4 regions of the Paenibacillus sp. Z3-2 genome follow, and region 1 is predicted to be linked to each of the others. Evidence: a T-box and tRNA genes for the amino acid it is inferred to sense, from the RefSeq annotation. Region 1 holds a T-box; the other regions hold tRNA genes.

What was found. The T-box of region 1 lies ahead of leuS (leucine--tRNA ligase). A T-box ahead of a tRNA ligase gene usually reads a tRNA of that ligase, here a tRNA-Leu.
Region 2: it has a tRNA-Leu gene. The T-box ahead of leuS (leucine--tRNA ligase) is inferred to sense a tRNA for this amino acid. The anticodon was not compared.
Region 3: it has a tRNA-Leu gene. The T-box ahead of leuS (leucine--tRNA ligase) is inferred to sense a tRNA for this amino acid. The anticodon was not compared.
Region 4: it has a tRNA-Leu gene. The T-box ahead of leuS (leucine--tRNA ligase) is inferred to sense a tRNA for this amino acid. The anticodon was not compared.

Annotation. Positions count from the first base shown of each region.
Region 1 covers NZ_CP096397.1:4,695,388-4,699,604, forward strand. The annotation lists partial or broken gene leuS (leucine--tRNA ligase) at 1-2,208, opposite strand, end outside; T-box leader at 2,283-2,551, opposite strand; gene M1D71_RS20990 (phosphotransferase family protein) at 2,663-3,619, opposite strand; gene M1D71_RS20995 (class I SAM-dependent DNA methyltransferase) at 3,838-4,217, opposite strand, start outside.
Region 2 covers NZ_CP096397.1:2,054,091-2,058,307, forward strand. The annotation lists gene M1D71_RS09210 (sensor domain-containing diguanylate cyclase) at 1-256, shown strand, start outside; gene M1D71_RS09215 (Gfo/Idh/MocA family protein) at 329-1,321, opposite strand; tRNA gene M1D71_RS09220 (tRNA-Leu) at 1,547-1,630, shown strand; gene M1D71_RS09225 (hypothetical protein) at 1,732-1,917, opposite strand; gene M1D71_RS09230 (sn-glycerol-1-phosphate dehydrogenase) at 2,077-3,225, shown strand; gene M1D71_RS09235 (helix-turn-helix domain-containing protein) at 3,454-4,050, opposite strand.
Region 3 covers NZ_CP096397.1:2,140,910-2,145,126, forward strand. The annotation lists gene M1D71_RS09665 (carboxymuconolactone decarboxylase family protein) at 66-395, shown strand; gene M1D71_RS09670 (C40 family peptidase) at 470-934, opposite strand; cyclic di-AMP (ydaO/yuaA leader) riboswitch at 940-1,071, opposite strand; gene pelA (pectate lyase) at 1,490-2,452, shown strand; tRNA gene M1D71_RS09680 (tRNA-Leu) at 2,628-2,711, shown strand; gene M1D71_RS09685 (divergent polysaccharide deacetylase family protein) at 2,912-3,790, shown strand; gene M1D71_RS09690 (N-acetylmuramoyl-L-alanine amidase) at 3,765-4,217, opposite strand, start outside.
Region 4 covers NZ_CP096397.1:1,506,318-1,510,534, reverse strand. The annotation lists gene M1D71_RS06500 (HAD family hydrolase) at 130-528, opposite strand; cyclic di-AMP (ydaO/yuaA leader) riboswitch at 644-819, opposite strand; gene M1D71_RS06495 (glutathione peroxidase) at 1,190-1,669, shown strand; tRNA gene M1D71_RS06490 (tRNA-Leu) at 1,815-1,897, opposite strand; gene M1D71_RS06485 (urease accessory protein UreF) at 2,335-3,036, shown strand; gene M1D71_RS06480 (XRE family transcriptional regulator) at 3,303-3,506, shown strand; gene M1D71_RS06475 (hypothetical protein) at 3,534-4,169, shown strand; gene urtE (urea ABC transporter ATP-binding subunit UrtE) at 4,201-4,217, opposite strand, start outside.

The DNA of each region.
Region 1 (4,217 bases):
ATTCCACCTTCATGACCCAAACGGCTCCACAGTTCCTCTGCCATATGCGGTGCCAGTGGTGACAACAGCTGCACAAAGTTCTCCATCGCTTCACGAGGCAGTGTATCGGCTTTGTATGCATCGTTGATGAAGATCATCAGCTGGCTGATGGATGTGTTGAAACGCAGATGCTCCAGATCTTCCGTAACTTTTTTGATCGTTTTGTGAGCCGTCCGCTTGAACTCGTCTGTTCCACCGTCCACCGTAATCTTGTCATTGATGGCTCCTGTGTCTTCATTGATGAAGAGACGCCATACACGTGACAGGAAGCGGTGCATGCCTTCAACCCCGTTAGCATTCCACGGTTTTGTTGCTTCCAATGGTCCCATGAACATTTCATACAGACGCAAAGTATCTGCACCGAATTCATTAACGATTTCATCCGGGTTAATGACATTGCCACGGGATTTACTCATTTTCTCATTATTCGTACCCAGGATCATACCTTGGTTCACGAGTTTATGGAAAGGCTCTTTGGTATCTACAACACCCAGATCATACAGCACTTTGTGCCAGAAACGAGCGTACAGCAAGTGAAGCACGGCGTGCTCTGCTCCGCCAATGTACAGATCAACTGGCAGCCACTGTTGCTGCTTCTCCTTGGAGATCAGTTCCTTGTCATTGTGCGGATCGATAAAGCGCAGGTAATACCAGCAGCTACCCGCCCATTGTGGCATAGTGTTGGTCTCACGACGTGCCTTCATTCCCGTTTCCGGATCTACCGTATTCACCCACTCCGTAACATTCGCCAGTGGTGATTCTCCAGTACCCGAAGGTTTGATCTGGTCGATATCAGGCAGCAGCAGTGGAAGTTGATCCTCCGGTACGGTCTTCATGGTTCCGTCTTCCAGATGCAGAATTGGGATTGGCTCACCCCAGTAACGCTGACGGCTGAACAGCCAATCGCGCAGACGATAGGTTACTTTGCCTTGTCCTTTGCCGTTCTCTTCCAGCCAAGCAATCATCTTGGCAACCGCTTCTTCATTGTTCAGTCCGTTCAGGAAGTCAGAATTCACATGCGCGCCATCGCCCGAATAGGCCTCTTGTGTAACGTCTCCACCTTGAATAACCTCGATGATATCCAGACCGAACTGCTTGGCAAATTCCCAGTCACGTGCATCATGACCCGGAACGGCCATAACTGCACCTGTACCGTAACCAGCAAGGACATAATCGGCAATCCAGATTGGCAGTTTTGCACCATTAACCGGGTTAATGGCATAGGTTCCTGTGAATACACCCGTTTTATCTTTGGCCAAGTCGGTACGTTCCAGATCACTCTTACGTGCAGCTTGCTCCTGATAAGCCTGAATGGCTTCACGTTGTTCATCGGTCGTAATTGCTTCTACCAGTTCATGTTCCGGAGCAAGAACTGCGAAGCTCGCACCGAACAATGTGTCTGCACGGGTTGTGAACACCTTGATGACTTCTTCGTGACCTTCAATGGCAAAAACCACTTCTGCACCTGTCGATTTACCGATCCAGTTGCGCTGCATATCCTTGATGCTTTCAGACCAATCCAGCTCTTCCAGGTCTTCCAACAGACGCTCCGCATACTCGGTAATTCTCAGGACCCACTGGCGCATCGGTTTGCGTACAACCGGATGTCCACCACGTTCGCTCTTGCCATCAATAACCTCTTCATTAGCCAGTACCGTTCCAAGTGCTTCACACCAGTTAACTGCCACTTCATCCACATAAGCGAGGCCTTTATTGTACAGCTGGATAAAGATCCATTGTGTCCATTTATAGTATTCAGGGTCCGTTGTGCTGATCTCACGATTCCCAGTCGTAGGAGAACCCGAGCGATTTGATCTGACGACGGAAATTATCAATATTGCGGAATGTAATATGCCGTGGATGTTCACCTGTATCCAGTGCATGCTGCTCAGCAGGCAGTCCGAAAGCGTCCCAACCCATTGGGTGCAATACATTGTAACCGCGCATACGCTTGTAACGTGAAACGATATCCGTTGCCGTGTATCCTTCCGGGTGGCCTACGTGCAGACCTGAACCGGATGGATAAGGGAACATATCCAGTGCATAAAATTTCGGTTTAGCAGGGTCCTCACCCGTTTTAAACGTTTTATTTTCATCCCAGTATTGCTGCCAACTTTTTTCCATGACTTGTGGCTGATAGCCGTGTTTCGGCTGGTTATTCTCACTCATCTATTGTTCCTCCTTCAGGTTATTCGCATTTTAATTGCAACAAAAAAACCTCAGCATCCCGTAGCGTTTGCAGCGCTAGGGACGAGAGGTTGAATTCCCGTGGTACCACCCTAGTTAGCGGACGAACGTGCTTCGTCATCCACTCCCTTTGGACCTGTAACGGCGGTTAACCGATGCGGATTTCCATTCCTGAGCCCAAGCTTTTACAAGCAGGTTAAACAGAATGGTGTAATCACCGCATTTCTCCAAGGCGAGTTCGCAAATCACTGTCAACCGGCTTGCACCAACCGCCGGCTCTCTGTTATGTACAGGAATTACTACTGATCCTTATCATCGAAATATGTATACAATATCGGGAACATTATATAAAAAAGCAAACCCAAAGTCAATATTACACGTTATAATCACCTTTTGAGGCACACGGTTCGTACCGATCAATGACACTCGTGGCTGTTCAGGATAAACGAAAACGCTCGATGCCTTCCTCCAGATTATGAATGGCCCAATTCACATGTTCCTGATTATCATATTCGCGATAAGCGCACTCAATGCGTAATACCAGATCAAAATACAAGTCGTATAGACTTCTTCTTATCAGCTCACTTTCAGTCGTAATCGTTTGTCCGTATCCCTTCACGAATCCGGGAGTATAGTTAAAATGACTAAAGTAATGCTCCATCAAAGGGTCTGCCCACAGAGAACGTTCAAAATCAATAATAGCTGTGATACGACCTGCGTCTACCAGAACATTGCCATCCCACAGATCCCAACTGACAAGTACAGGTTCTTTTACATCGTCCAACACATCCGATTTTTCTTCAATCAAGCGTCTCAATTCAGCGTATTCAATCGAAAATGTAATACCAGCTTCTTCCCCATCGGTAAGAATGTCATCCATCAGATGGATAAATGCTTCTTTCCAAGTGGAATAACGCTGTTTTTGCTTCGAGAAATATCCGAACTTCTCGCCTTTGATCTTATTAATCCGACGGTTATAACGACCTAGCTGCTGTTCAATAGCTTCCTGCTCTTCCGGCGCGTATTGATCCTTGACCTGATTGTAGGGTGTTCCAGACATATACTCCATGATAAAATAACGCGCTGGAGCAATGGTTAACGAATCATCATAAACCAGCACTTGCGGTACGGGAACATCCTGTAATTCCGTAATGAGGCGTAATGCCTCAACCTCGGCAATCATGAGGTCCTGCTCACAGCGCATCAGATTGGTCGAAGCCGACGGGGCAATTTTGAGTACCACCCGCTGTGTATCACTTAGGGTAATGAGATATGCATGATTGGCCCAGCCATCCACCATCTCCTTATAATCCTGTATACTTGTAGAGAAATGTTGTTTGATTATGGCATTCAGCTGTTCCGGCGTGAGTCTTGTTTTATATGTACTTTCCATTACTGCACCTCACTTTGACAATTAATTCGGTTAGAAAACGCTTTCTATCCAACCATTATGGCCTCCTTCACTTTAACTGGCAATACTTTTTGTCACGCTCGTAAGTCTTCCTCGCATTTCCTTTTGCCTATTACAGAAGCTTGTTATTCATGCTCCATGGAAAATCAAACAAAAAAACTGCCCTTATGTACCATAAGGACAGCTCTCATCATTCGCTCTTACTTCACAGCAACGTAGAACAAGCGCTGTGCGCTGTCTCCGGCTTCTTCCCATTCAAAATCGGCATATACCTTTACGTCTCTGAAGCCTGCCTTGGATAACTCCAGCTTCATCCAGTCCGGATGATATGCACGCTGGACATGGACTTCTTCAAAACGCTGATACATATCTTTGCTACCATCATCCACACGCGAAAAGATACTCAGATGATGCTCAATCTCACATCGATCTTGATCCAATCCACAGGTCCAAATATACGATACGGAGCGTTCATCCAGCACAAAAGGCTGTTCCTCATCATAACGAATAAGGGTATTGGGATGATGAACATCAAACAGGAACGTTCCACCAGGTTTCAGCATCTCATATGTGCGCTCGA
Region 2 (4,217 bases), 2.6 Mb from region 1:
AGGAGAGGAGTTTGTTGTGTTGTTAAGAAATTCTGAATCCAATGTCGCCTTTGAGATTGCTGAACGTATCCGAATAACGGTCGAAGAAAGTATATTGCCTATCGATCGTTCCGTCACCATCTCTGCTGGAATTGCTGAATATCCATTGCATTCCACAACGGCAACGGAATTGTTCCACTTGGCGGACAATGCTCTGTATCAAGCGAAGGAAGAGGGACGTAACCGCACGATCACCATCCAGACCGTTATCAAATAGTAAAGAAGCTGACCCCTAAGAACAAGGGACAGCTTCTTTTGTCTTTTATCTTGAAAAATGAACGTATATACGTCACCCCAGTGACGATAGAATAGCGTCGCATAGTGCCATCGTTCTAATATTATCCTTGGCACTGGAATGTGGGACAGCCTGATTTTGGCAGCATTCAATAAAATGAGCCATTTCACCAACGAACCCGCGCAGATAAAGGTCACGATAAGCTCCAGACATGGGAGATCCGGAAGGAGTATATACGCTATCTTGTTCCTCAAGAGATTTCCAGGGAAGGCTGGTTGAGCTTCGGGATGAATGAACAGTGAGTGTGTTGATCTCTTCAGCAGACGCAAATCCGTTATCAAAGGTCACGAGTACATTTTCGCTTTCTCGTGACCACGCACTCATGCCGGTGAAATAGGCACTGCCCACGACGTTATTCTCAAATACAAGGGAGATGCTCTGGTTGATATGTTCCTTATCCCTCACAGTTGTGCCTGTAACCCGTACGGCTTCTCCGAACAGGAAACGCATCAGATCGACCATATGAATGGCAGCGAGCTTCATGAATTGTTCCTCATCCTTGCAAAATGGCGTACTGTCTACCGCGAACTTCATCTGAAATGAACGCACCTTACCTAGCGAACCGCCATCAATGAGTTCCTTGAGTTTCATATATATGGGAGCATAACGTTTCATGAAACCGACCATGACGACAACGCCAGCCTGTTCGGCAGCTTCTGCTACAGAGGCGGCTTCGGCTGCGTTCCATCCGAGCGGCTTATCCACGTATACATTTTTGCCAGCCCGAATACATTCAAGGACAAGAGTGGTCTGATCTACAGGCTGGGCGACGACAACGACTCCATCACAGGTTTCCTGCTGTAACATAAGCTGAGCGTTGTCATACGCTTTTCCGTTGCTGCCAAATCGCAGCAGAGCTGCTTCAGAGCGTACGATACTGCGAGTGGCAATGGCCTGGATCTGCCCTCCAGCCTCAACAACAGAAGGATATATATTCGTGGATGCATGAAATCCGGCACCGATAAAACAAAGATTGGCTGTTTTCAAAGTGGATCTCTCCTTCATTTTTTTCAGTTGCATGGTTGGTTTATGTGCCTAATGCTACGATAGGATGTTTGAATTTGATAAAAAAGGACATATGTCCTTTTCATGAATGAAATAAAAAAAGAAGTTGCAATTTAATTTTGGACCATGTATACTCTGAATTACGGTAAAACAAGGAATTGCTTCACCGGAGCGCTTTTCATCGATGGATGAGGAGATACATATTATGCGGTCGTGGCGGAATTGGCAGACGCGCACGGTTCAGGTCCGTGTGGGCTAACCCCCGTGGAGGTTCGAGTCCTCTCGACCGCATCAAACAAAAGAAAGGTTCATGAGTTGCTCCAGAGCAATTCATGAACCTTTCTTTATTTTTTTGTAGAATTAGTGTGAATTCGCCATGATGCGTTGGCATTCTAATGCTGCCGCTGTCGCAAAATGACTGCCATGATGATTCCCGCAATGGCTCCTGCGATACCGAACAGCGTAACACTGGCAATAACTTCAACGGACTGGAGACGAAACAAAAAAGCGATACCGCTACCAAAGGTGGTTCCGGCGAGAAATCCGAGCGAAACCCCTAATTCTTTCGTTAATTTCATCGATTCACCTACTTGGAAATGTGAGATATGGATTTGCAAATGTTGGGTATAGGAAGTAAAGTGTGATCAGGAAAAACATCACATTTTATTTCCTTTTTTCATTTTGTGGTTTTAACCCGTTAATTATGCATGAGATCTCATATGGGAGGGTAAGAGCGAATGAATATGAACGAACGAATTGCAGCATGGAATGAGGAAGCGCAGCAGTGTGCTTGTGGACATCAACATCGAATGGTGGATATGCTGATTCATCTGGAAGCTGGGGCCATTCAGAGGTTGCCGGGTTATTTGTCTGAGCGAGGGTACCATCAAGTGACGGTTGTTTATGATCGTCATACGTTTCGGGCCGCTGGGTCTGATGTACTGAGCAGTATTCGGGAAGCGGGCATTCAGGTGGATGAGATCGCTCTACCGGAGAATCACACGGGTGATATCGTTGCCGACGAAGCCGCTATTGTACAAGTCATGTTGGGTGTGAATCTGACTAGTGAGGCAGTCATCGCCGTGGGTTCTGGTACCATCCATGATCTGGTGCGATTTGTCTGTTCCAAAATGAACAAGCCATTTCTGTCCATACCGACAGCGGCTTCGGTAGATGGGTTTACCTCTGCAGGTGCACCCTTAATTGTAAGCGGAGTCAAACAGACATTTCAGGCTGTGCCGCCTGAGGCTATCTTTGCCGATCTGGATATTCTGGATCAAGCCCCCCAAGTGATGAATGCTGCCGGATTCGGAGATATGCTTGGTAAATATACTTCGCTTGCAGACTGGGTTGTATCTCGTGAACTGGGCGGAGAACCGTTCTGTCCGGTCGCTTATCGGATGACAGAAGAAGCGCTGAACACCTGTATAGATCATGTACAAGCTATTGCGGAGGGACGAGCGGAAGGGGTGGCTGTATTAATGGACGCGTTAATTGTATCCGGCATCTCCATGCTGATCATTGACCACTCCCGTCCGGCGTCTGGAGGAGAACACCACCTGTCTCATATCTGGGAGATGGACCTGATGCAAGCGGGAGAGAGACCGGTTCTGCATGGTGCCAAAGTTGGCGTAGCTTGTGCATTGCTTACTGTAAAATATAAAGAACTCGCACAGACATCGGGTGAACCGGTGTTCGGCATATATGACCATTTGCCTGAGGCTGCTCAGCTCACCGCTTGGTTGGAACAAGTAGGCGGACCGGTAACTATTGAACAACTGGGTGTAACCCCGGAAATGGTAGAGCATGCATTCGCCACAGCGCATACGCTTCGTCCTCGATATACCGGATTGAAATATATCAATGAAGTGTTGAACACGAGGTAAGGATAGCCTTTTAGAGAGATCGGTTATGATGAAATGCGTAAACTTAGCTTGTAGAGGGCTGTGATGGCTCTCTTTGGAAGCAAAAGGCGAAGAAGGGGAGATTATCTGACATTTCCGATGGAATAGCCAGAAGACTGCTTCAAGTCCGGGAGAGAAGGCATACGTTTTACGTTAAAAAAGGCTCTGGCCTCCCTAGGGGAGAGCAGAGCCTTTTGGCTGTTCGCTTATTTAGTTGTTGCGACGATCTTTCAAGATAACATCTGCGAACAAAATAGTTTTCGGGATGCGGAAAAATTGCTCCGCTTGTTCCTGAAACGCAGCAGAAGGCAGCGTTCCCTGATGCAGCCATTTGCGGAAAGTGCCGGGATGAACCCCGATCCAGTGGCTGACATCTGTCACCGACAAATCATGGACCATACACAAGCCTGTCAGAATACGGTTACTAACCGGAGAACGGGTCACCGTACGCTTCATGAAGCGAGATGACTCGGGTTGACATATCACAGGGCTATTACGCACAACTTCTTCATTAAAGAGAATGTGGCGCGGGTAACCGAGTAATTGGCATGTCTTGTCCAAATTGGTACTGCCGGGTATCCGTCCTTCATACACCCACGCACTGACACTGCGTGAAGAGATGGAGAGGTCCTCTGCGAGCTGGGACAGCTTGATATCATTGGCCATCAGCACGGCAAGAAGAACACGATTGCGGATTTGACAGCGTGTCGGTTTTCGGAATCGTTTAACACGGACGCCTTTTCCCAAGTATTTACGGTTGATCAGAGACCACGCCTGGATGGAATGTTGTTCTGGTTGATTAGGCATATTTCCTCCGATTTTTTTTAACCAAATACTACAATAAACAACGGGGTACTTTCAAGTGCCGGGTTTACCGGTTACAAATGCGTCAATGCGTCAATTCACGATAAAGAGGGAACTACGAACTAGACCATACGCAATTGACATCCTAGTATATTCCTAGATTACAATGT
Region 3 (4,217 bases), 2.6 Mb from region 1:
CACTCGGGTGAGAAGATAGGTACAGTGAGGAAATCTGTAACTATAGCCGAGAGGATGTGCTGCAAATGACATTGATGAATGATAAAGTTCATGCCTACAAGGATCAGATTGGAGCATTAAGCGACGTGCTGCCAGGTGTGGTGAAGTCGTATCATGAGTTTACCGGAGAATGTTTTCAGCCTGGCGTGATTGATGCGAAGACGAAACAGCTCATTGCGCTCGGAATTGGACTATTTGCTAACAATGAGGTATGTACCTTCTATCATGTGGAAGAAGCTCGTGCGAAGGGTGCTACAGATCAGGAGATCATGGAGACCGTTGCGGTGGCTGGAGCTGTCGGTGGCGGACATGCTCTGTCTCAAGGCGCAATGCGAGTGCAGAAGGCGTTGCATTAGTTAGCAATACAATGCACATTTTTAAGTACACAAAAAGGCATCGGTTTAAAATCCGGTGCCTTTTTGTGTGTGAATTACATTTTCCCTAACATTTTATCATACATAAACTGTCCAGTTACCCGACGTGCTGTTACGTAACGATCATTAAAATAAGGATTGGACAACTTGGTGATGCTTACACCTTTACTGCTGGAAGCATGAGCGAATTGTCCGCCGCCGATATATACACCTGTATGTGAAATGCCTTTGCCCATCGTATTGAAGAACACCAGATCACCTGTGCGAATGTTACTTTTGGATACCGGAGTACCTGCTTTGGCTTGCTGCTGCGAAGTACGTGGCAATACAATGCTGTATTTGTTGAAAAGATATCTCATAAACCCGGAACAGTCAAAGCCAGCCAGCGTTGTGCCACCCCACTTGTAAGGTATGCCTGTCATGTTGTTCACTACGGAGTTAATACTGCTTGCCTCTGTGCTTGTTGCTCCGGATGTAAATAGTACAGCTGCTCCAAAAATGGAGATAATCAGTTTTTTCAAAATAAATGTTCTCCCTTCGATGCCTACGGAGTTAGCTAAGGGTTCGGTAGAAGGTTCCCTATATTTCCTATGTATAAGAATAATTCACCCAAATTGGTTCCCCCGTTTTCAAACATGAAACTCGGCAATTAATAATTAAGTTTTTGTAACTATTTGAAACTATATTGCATAAATGCGTAATTGTCAAACCCATTTAAAACCCTTCATTTTACCCCAATGTTATCGGAATTACGGTTTTTATATGAAAGAGGGGATCAAGTTTGGGTATCATTCATGACAAAAACGTCACTATTGATTCGTTGAAGGTGATTTTGGACAAATAAATAAGTTTGTCATGAGTTAAAAGAACTATTCCGTTATGTAGAATTAAAGAGATTATATTGATTAAGTTGCATATATTGACAAAAATCGATTTTTTGCATATTATCGTTTTATCCAATCCACATATTGGATGGAATTTGATTTTATTGTGCGATGAATTCAAATAAAGGAGGTTTGGGGTTCGAATCTTAAGTTAGGTAGAAGTGGGAGATTTATTAAAACGAACTTAGGAGAGTGTTATCTTTGAAAGCAAAAAAAATAGTTACTTTTGTTCTAGCATGTACCATGGTATTCTCAGCCGTTGGAATGGCTTTTCTCCCTGTAGCAACGGTATCTGCTGCCGATGCATCAGGTACAACAGCAAGTATTTCCGATGTTTTGAAGAACCAGCTGCCAGATGGAGGTTGGAGAAAGGATTATAAACAAACCAGTGGAGAATGGGCGAAGTCCACGATTGACAACAAGGCTACATACTCAGAGATTAGAAGATTGGCGAAGGAATTCAAAAAGACGAATGATCCGCGCTACTCAGCGGCTGCAATTAAAGGAATCAATTTTTTGATTAATATGCAGTATTCAAACGGTGGATGGCCGCAAGTGTACCAAAGCTCCGGATATCACAAACACATCACTTATAATGATGATGCCATGATTAACGTCATGTACATGCTGGATGAAGTAGCAACGCGTAAAGGTGACTTCTCGTTTATCGACAGTGCCCTTGCCAATCGCAGTAAGAACTCAGTTGCTAAAGGTGTAGAAGCGATTCTGAATACACAGGTCGTTTCAGGCGGTAAGCTGACAGCATGGGGACAACAACATGATTCCAGTTCCCTTAAACCGGCAAGCGCAAGAATCTATGAAGTACCATCGCTGACGGCTGCAGAGAGTGTAACGATTGTTAAATTCCTGAAAACCAGACCTGCTAACGCCAAAATTACGGCATCCATTAAAGGAGCCGAGGCGTGGTTTAACAAAGTGAAGATTACGGGTTACAAGTATGAAAGAGCGAACGGAGACAGCAAAATTATCGCTGATTCCAAAGCTGCACCGATCTGGGCTCGCTTCTACGAAGTGGGAACGGATAAACCGATCTTTATTGGTCGCGACGGGGTAGTTAGATACAAATTAAGTGATATTGATAAAGAAAGAAGAGGCGGTTATGCATGGTATGGCAACTGGCCTTCCAAGCTGTAATGAGTGACGAGCCTCAGGTTTCATAGCGTTAACTCCTTGTAACTGTAAGTAAAGCCCGAATCAGACATGGACGTCTGACTCGGGCTTTACTTGTTATTATTTTCAGTGTTGACATGATAGATTACACATGATATATTATTTCTTGTCGCCGAGATTTCTTACGGAGATATAATATGCGGTCGTGGCGGAATTGGCAGACGCGCACGGTTCAGGTCCGTGTGGGCTAACCCCCGTGGAGGTTCGAGTCCTCTCGACCGCATCAGAAGAAAAGGCTTGTATGTTGCTCTTGGAGCAATATACAGGCCTTTTTTAATGCCTTGATTTCACAGTAATGCCTCAACGTATTCTGGTGGATTAGTGTAAATCAATTTTTTACCGCTGTATCATTTACCTTCCACGTACATATTCATGCCTACATTATGAAACAATGAGGACACGGATAAAAGGAGGGGTTTAATTTTGAGAACGGTGAGAAAAGGATTGAAATCCAATCGGGAATCCAGAATCATTATGTTCAGAATGATGGTTATAGGGATTCTTGGAATTTTTGTTTTGGTTTGTTCACTGAGCCGCGCGGACTTGGCCACAGCAGCGATGACCGACATCAATTCAAAGGGTACGCTGAAGCGAATGGCAATTATCATCGATGATGTAGGTAACGACATGAAGGGAACGGATGAGATTCTGGCGATGCCAGTCAAACTGACGGTAGCCGTAATGCCTTTTCTGCCAACAACGAAGAAAGATGCGATTGCAGCACATGAGAAGGGAATGGATGTGATTGTGCACATGCCCATGGAACCCAAGAAAGGAAAACCTGAGTGGCTGGGCCCGGGTGCAATCACATCCAATCTTACGGATGAAGAAGTCCGCGAACGCGTAGAGAAAGCGATAGATGATGTGCCCCACGCGATTGGAATGAACAATCATATGGGCTCCAAAATCACTTCCGATAAACGCATCATGTCGATTGTGCTCGACGTATGCAAGGAACGAGGCCTCTTCTTTGTGGACAGCCGTACGAATTTTCGCTCCGTAGTGGGTGAACTCGCGATATCCAAAAATATGCCACCTGTAGGTAATGACATTTTCCTGGATGATCAAAACTCAAAGCAGCACATTCGCAAGCAAATGGATCTGGCAGCTCAACGTGCGATTGACAAGAAGATATGTGTCGTCATTGGTCATGTCGGCCATACGGGGTTGAACACATCGGCTGTGGTTCGTGAATCGATCTCTCGTTTTCAGGGTCAGATTGAGTTTGTAGGTATCGGTGATCTGGTGCGCGAAGTGTGGAACTGGCATGCTGCCCCTACACTACCGACAGGTAATAAATAATGCCATTAGCGATGGATTGGGCGATTCGTTTTTGCTCCGTTGGATCACTCATTCTGGCTCGATCTTCGGCATTGCTCAAAAAGCCGGTTTCGACGATGACAGCAGGTTGCTTCACGTAATTCAACATATAGAAGGGCCTGCCCCACACAACTCCACGCTCAGTACCGCACAACTCGTTCATCGCATCCTGAATGGATTGGGCCAGCAGATAGCTCCTGCCCTCCTTCTGGTGCAGTACCACTGGACCGTGTGTAGCGGATCTTGGACTCCAGTTCGCATGGATGCTGACTACGATATCAGTACTCACTTCTTCGCTGAGGCTTTTACGTTGGGCAAGATCTCTGGTATGACGGGAGCGGCTGTTCAGCCAGCGGTTCTCATCACTAAGTGCATAATCACCAAGTCGGTTAATGATGACGGCGTAACC
Region 4 (4,217 bases), 3.2 Mb from region 1:
TACCTCTAAAAACCATAAAAAAGAAGACCCACCATCAAGCATGAGTCTCCTCAAATTTCCGTTTATTGATATATTCAATTATAACAGGCCCCTTACACCGGAGCAATCACAAGCTATCAAGCTAGCGCACTAACCATTCAGGAGAAAGCCGACTTCCCCATTGAGTGAATATACAATTCGGTCTGCGCCCATCCCCCGATAGATGCCCTTTGGATGACTCTGTTCCGTAATGACGCACAGGGACTTCGATGTCCATGAACGGCAGATTTGCAAATAACGACAGGTCAGATTCAGGCTGTTTTCGAAAATAAACACATTGCCTACGCTGCCCTGCGGCAAAAACCATTTTTGAGCTGCAGCCGTGTTCATGCGAATGACATGCTCTACCCCGATTCTACGGAGTCTACGCTCTTCCCCTGCACTGTTGGTTAGAACGGCAAACGGCATTTTTTTGTACATCAGCAATTTGATAAATTTGCGTCCTGCTTCATTTGGAGCAGTCACTAAGATCATCTCAGTATCCATCATTCGTTCCTCCCTTGGCGTGAAAAGACAACAAAAAAGAAGCGTGGGGGACCAAGGCCTCCCGAACGCTTCTTAAATAATCCATGGCGAAAACACCATGAACCAGCGTACGGCTTGTTGCCTCTCCCTTTAACGCTTACGAGGTTAGCTGACGGATTCGGGCGCGAGAGTCGCCCTATTTCCGGCTGTCACCGGAAAATTCACCCCATGAATGCCCACTGTCCTGGACAGCGCATTCCGTTGGTTCCCCCGTTTCCCACTCATCAAAGAATGGAAACTCAGCGATTAAAACATCGTTCGTATATCTTAAAGTAAGATCGAGCGATATTATCGTTTGTTTCGTTTTTCAAGTACAATTTAATTTAAATTGAAATTACGTTATGAATCATACACCCGCGCCATGACGGTGTAAAGTCCGCACAGATCACCGAATCGGCAGATTTTCGCCAATACCCATACATAATAGCGCTTACAACAAGGTTATACTCTATCTATCTCTTCAAGTCTATCTAATTCTCACTCTGACGAAAATCACATCGCAATTCATTCACGTATTCTGCACAACTTGCCTGTTTTGATTCTTTTAACACCATATTAGTTTTGTATTATTTAATTGCAACCAATATAATAAGGGGTATAAGATTATATAATGGAGGCGATTTAGATGACAATCTACGATTACAAAGTGAATACTCTTCGCGGTCAAGAAGTTGAAATGTCCGACTACCGTGACAAAGTGCTACTGATTGTGAATACGGCTAGCTCATGTGGCCTCACTCCTCAATTCAAAGGCCTGCAAGAACTGCAAGACAAGTTTCAGGATGCTCCGTTTGAAGTTCTGGGTTTTCCAAGCAACCAATTTGCACAGGAAAAAGGCTCTTCGGACGACATTGCAGAGTTCTGTCAGATGAATTATGGCGTGAGCTTCCCTATGTTCGAGAAAATTGATGTGAACGGCTCAAGCGCTCATCCTCTCTTCCAGCATCTAAGCAAGGAAGCTCCTGGCCTGCTCGGCTCCAAAGCAATCAAATGGAATTTCACCAAATTCCTTGTGGATCAGAACGGACAGGTACTGAAACGTTATGCTCCCAAAACAACACCCGACAAGATTGAAGAAGATATCAAGAACTTGCTTCAAAAATAATACATAGGCCACCCGTAACCAGAAGGTAAGCACGATCGCCCCGGGTAATGGAGGGCCTTTTTCCTGACTTGAGGTTCTACTGGTCGAAAAGACAAAAAAAGAAGCTTTCCAATAAAGGAAAGCTTCTTCTTAATCGTTCATATGATGCGGTCGAGAGGACTCGAACCTCCACGGGCATACGCCCACTACCCCCTCAAGATAGCGTGTCTGCCATTCCACCACGACCGCATGTCGTAAATAATCGGCAACAGAATTGATTATACCGGGTTTAGATCTAAAAGTAAAGTATTTTTTAATGCTTCTTTTTCAGCCAGGCATTTTCCTCAAAAATCGCATATTCTCGTCATGTTTAGTCATGAACTGCATATCATTAGTTTTGATCCCCTCTTTTCCGGATAGAGCCGATCTGTGTAATCATTTATATATAGTAATATATAATCTTCCCCTATACCCTGTGAATACCTAACTTAAAATGATACATTAAATAACACAATATATGATTTATCATTTTTAGAACAATAAATTCCAAGGATTCTATTGACAAAAAGCGGACATTTATGGGAAGATAACTATCATATAGTTCGGATTTTCAAACACAAAGCAAACAAAAAGGAATATAAATGTTACTTTAAGTGACATTTAACGAACACAGGAGGCGAATGATTGTGAACCGTGGGAATAAGCTGCTCGATTATGTCAATCTGCTTGATTCCTCTATTCAGGTTGGAGGGTTCACCCATTCCTTCGGCATGGATATCCATATCAAGGAGGGTACCATTCGTAATGCTGAAGATCTCGAATCATTCATGCGTTGTCAGTTGCATCCCAGTATCGTTCGTCTTGAAGGCATGGCCATCAAAGGCATCTATACCGCAGCAGATCACAAGGATACATGGCGGATAGCTCTGATCGACAAGCTCGTCCATGTTCAGCGAACTCCTGGAGAACTCAGAGAACAAGCTGCTGTTATGGGTAAACGATTGATCAGACTTGCACGCGCTCTGCACCCCTGGATTGATCTCAGCCAGCTCGAACAGATCTTCGCCAAATATGATTCAGTTGGCTGCCTCTCCACTGTTCACGCCTGGATTAACCACCACCTCGATATCCCGGTCGAGGAGGCGGTCCTTGGTTATCTTCATTCAGCCATGAATGCCTGCATAACCGAAGCCTCCAAAGTCATTCCCCTGAACAACGATACTACCAAAGATCTGATGGTCCGCCTGGCCGCAGATTTGGAGAATGAATGGAATACCGTCAGCGCCTCGGCTGCGGATGGACTGGCACAGCCAACCTCGATGTCCATGAAATCATTTTTTCCCAGTTTCCATATGCTTGGAGCTGGACTTCATGCCTACAGGGCCTAATCCTTTTTCTCCTCAGCTCCACTTCCCTTCATTAGGACAAACAAAAAAACACGCGGCAACCTCCTTGCCGACGTGTTTTTTGTCATTTTATTTGTTTATTTAACGCATTTACGCCATTTAACATCACAAAATACACTTTTTTCCGTCTTTTTTAATTGTTAGATGACGCATTTACGTATATAATAAAATATACAGCTCGCATTTCTATATATTCTACATGAAGAAAGGGCGACTGAATACTACATTCTAATCAGGGGTGAACCCTTTTGAACAAGAAAAAACCAGTGACTCCGTTCGGATGGGCCATCAAACGACGGCTAACCGAGCTTCAAGTGGACCAGAAGACCTTTTGTGAACAGTACGGTATCCCGCCCTATCGTTTGTCCAATCTCATTCACGGCACACGCAAAGCAACCCGCTTCAGACATCTGGTCGCTGATATTTTGGATATTCCAGATGAACTGAGATAAGATTTCCGTCAAAGGAGGACCTCATTCATGAGACATGTTACATCCGACCTGGAAAGCCTTACGTTCCAATCCATACGTCACCAACTCATCATCATTGACCACCACTGGGTTATCCACAGCTGCAACCGCGCCTGGCAACAGGGACTGGGTCAATTTCCACCTAGCTCGGATGCGAACAATAATCATAGACATTACCTGCATCTGTTGGAAGCCTGGGCGTTACGAGGCAGGAATGCTGCAACGGCACTTGTAGCACAGAATTTGAAAGAACGCGGAACACCCTTTAATCGAAATCATACATATGACATCTGCGTGTATACGGTATATAACGAAGAACGGTGGTTCCGTGCGGATCTCACCCCTCTAGTTCATACCGAGCCCATTCCGGATACTCCTCTGGCTTTGATCGCACACGTGGATATTACCGAACAAAAAAAGACAGAACGCCAATTGAAGAAGGCCCTGTCTGAAGTGCGTACATTACGTGGACTGCTGCCTATTTGCGCCGTCTGCAAACAAATCAAGGATGAAGAAGAACATTGGAACTCCGTCGAAAGTTATCTAGAGAAGCATACCCACGCCGAATTCACCCATGATATCTGCCCGGAATGCATACGGCGATTATATCCGAAATACTCGAACATCCTGGACAAGCGCTCCTGAACCCTCTGTCCACCCGAAACCGCAGCTCCAGCTAAACGGACAGATGAT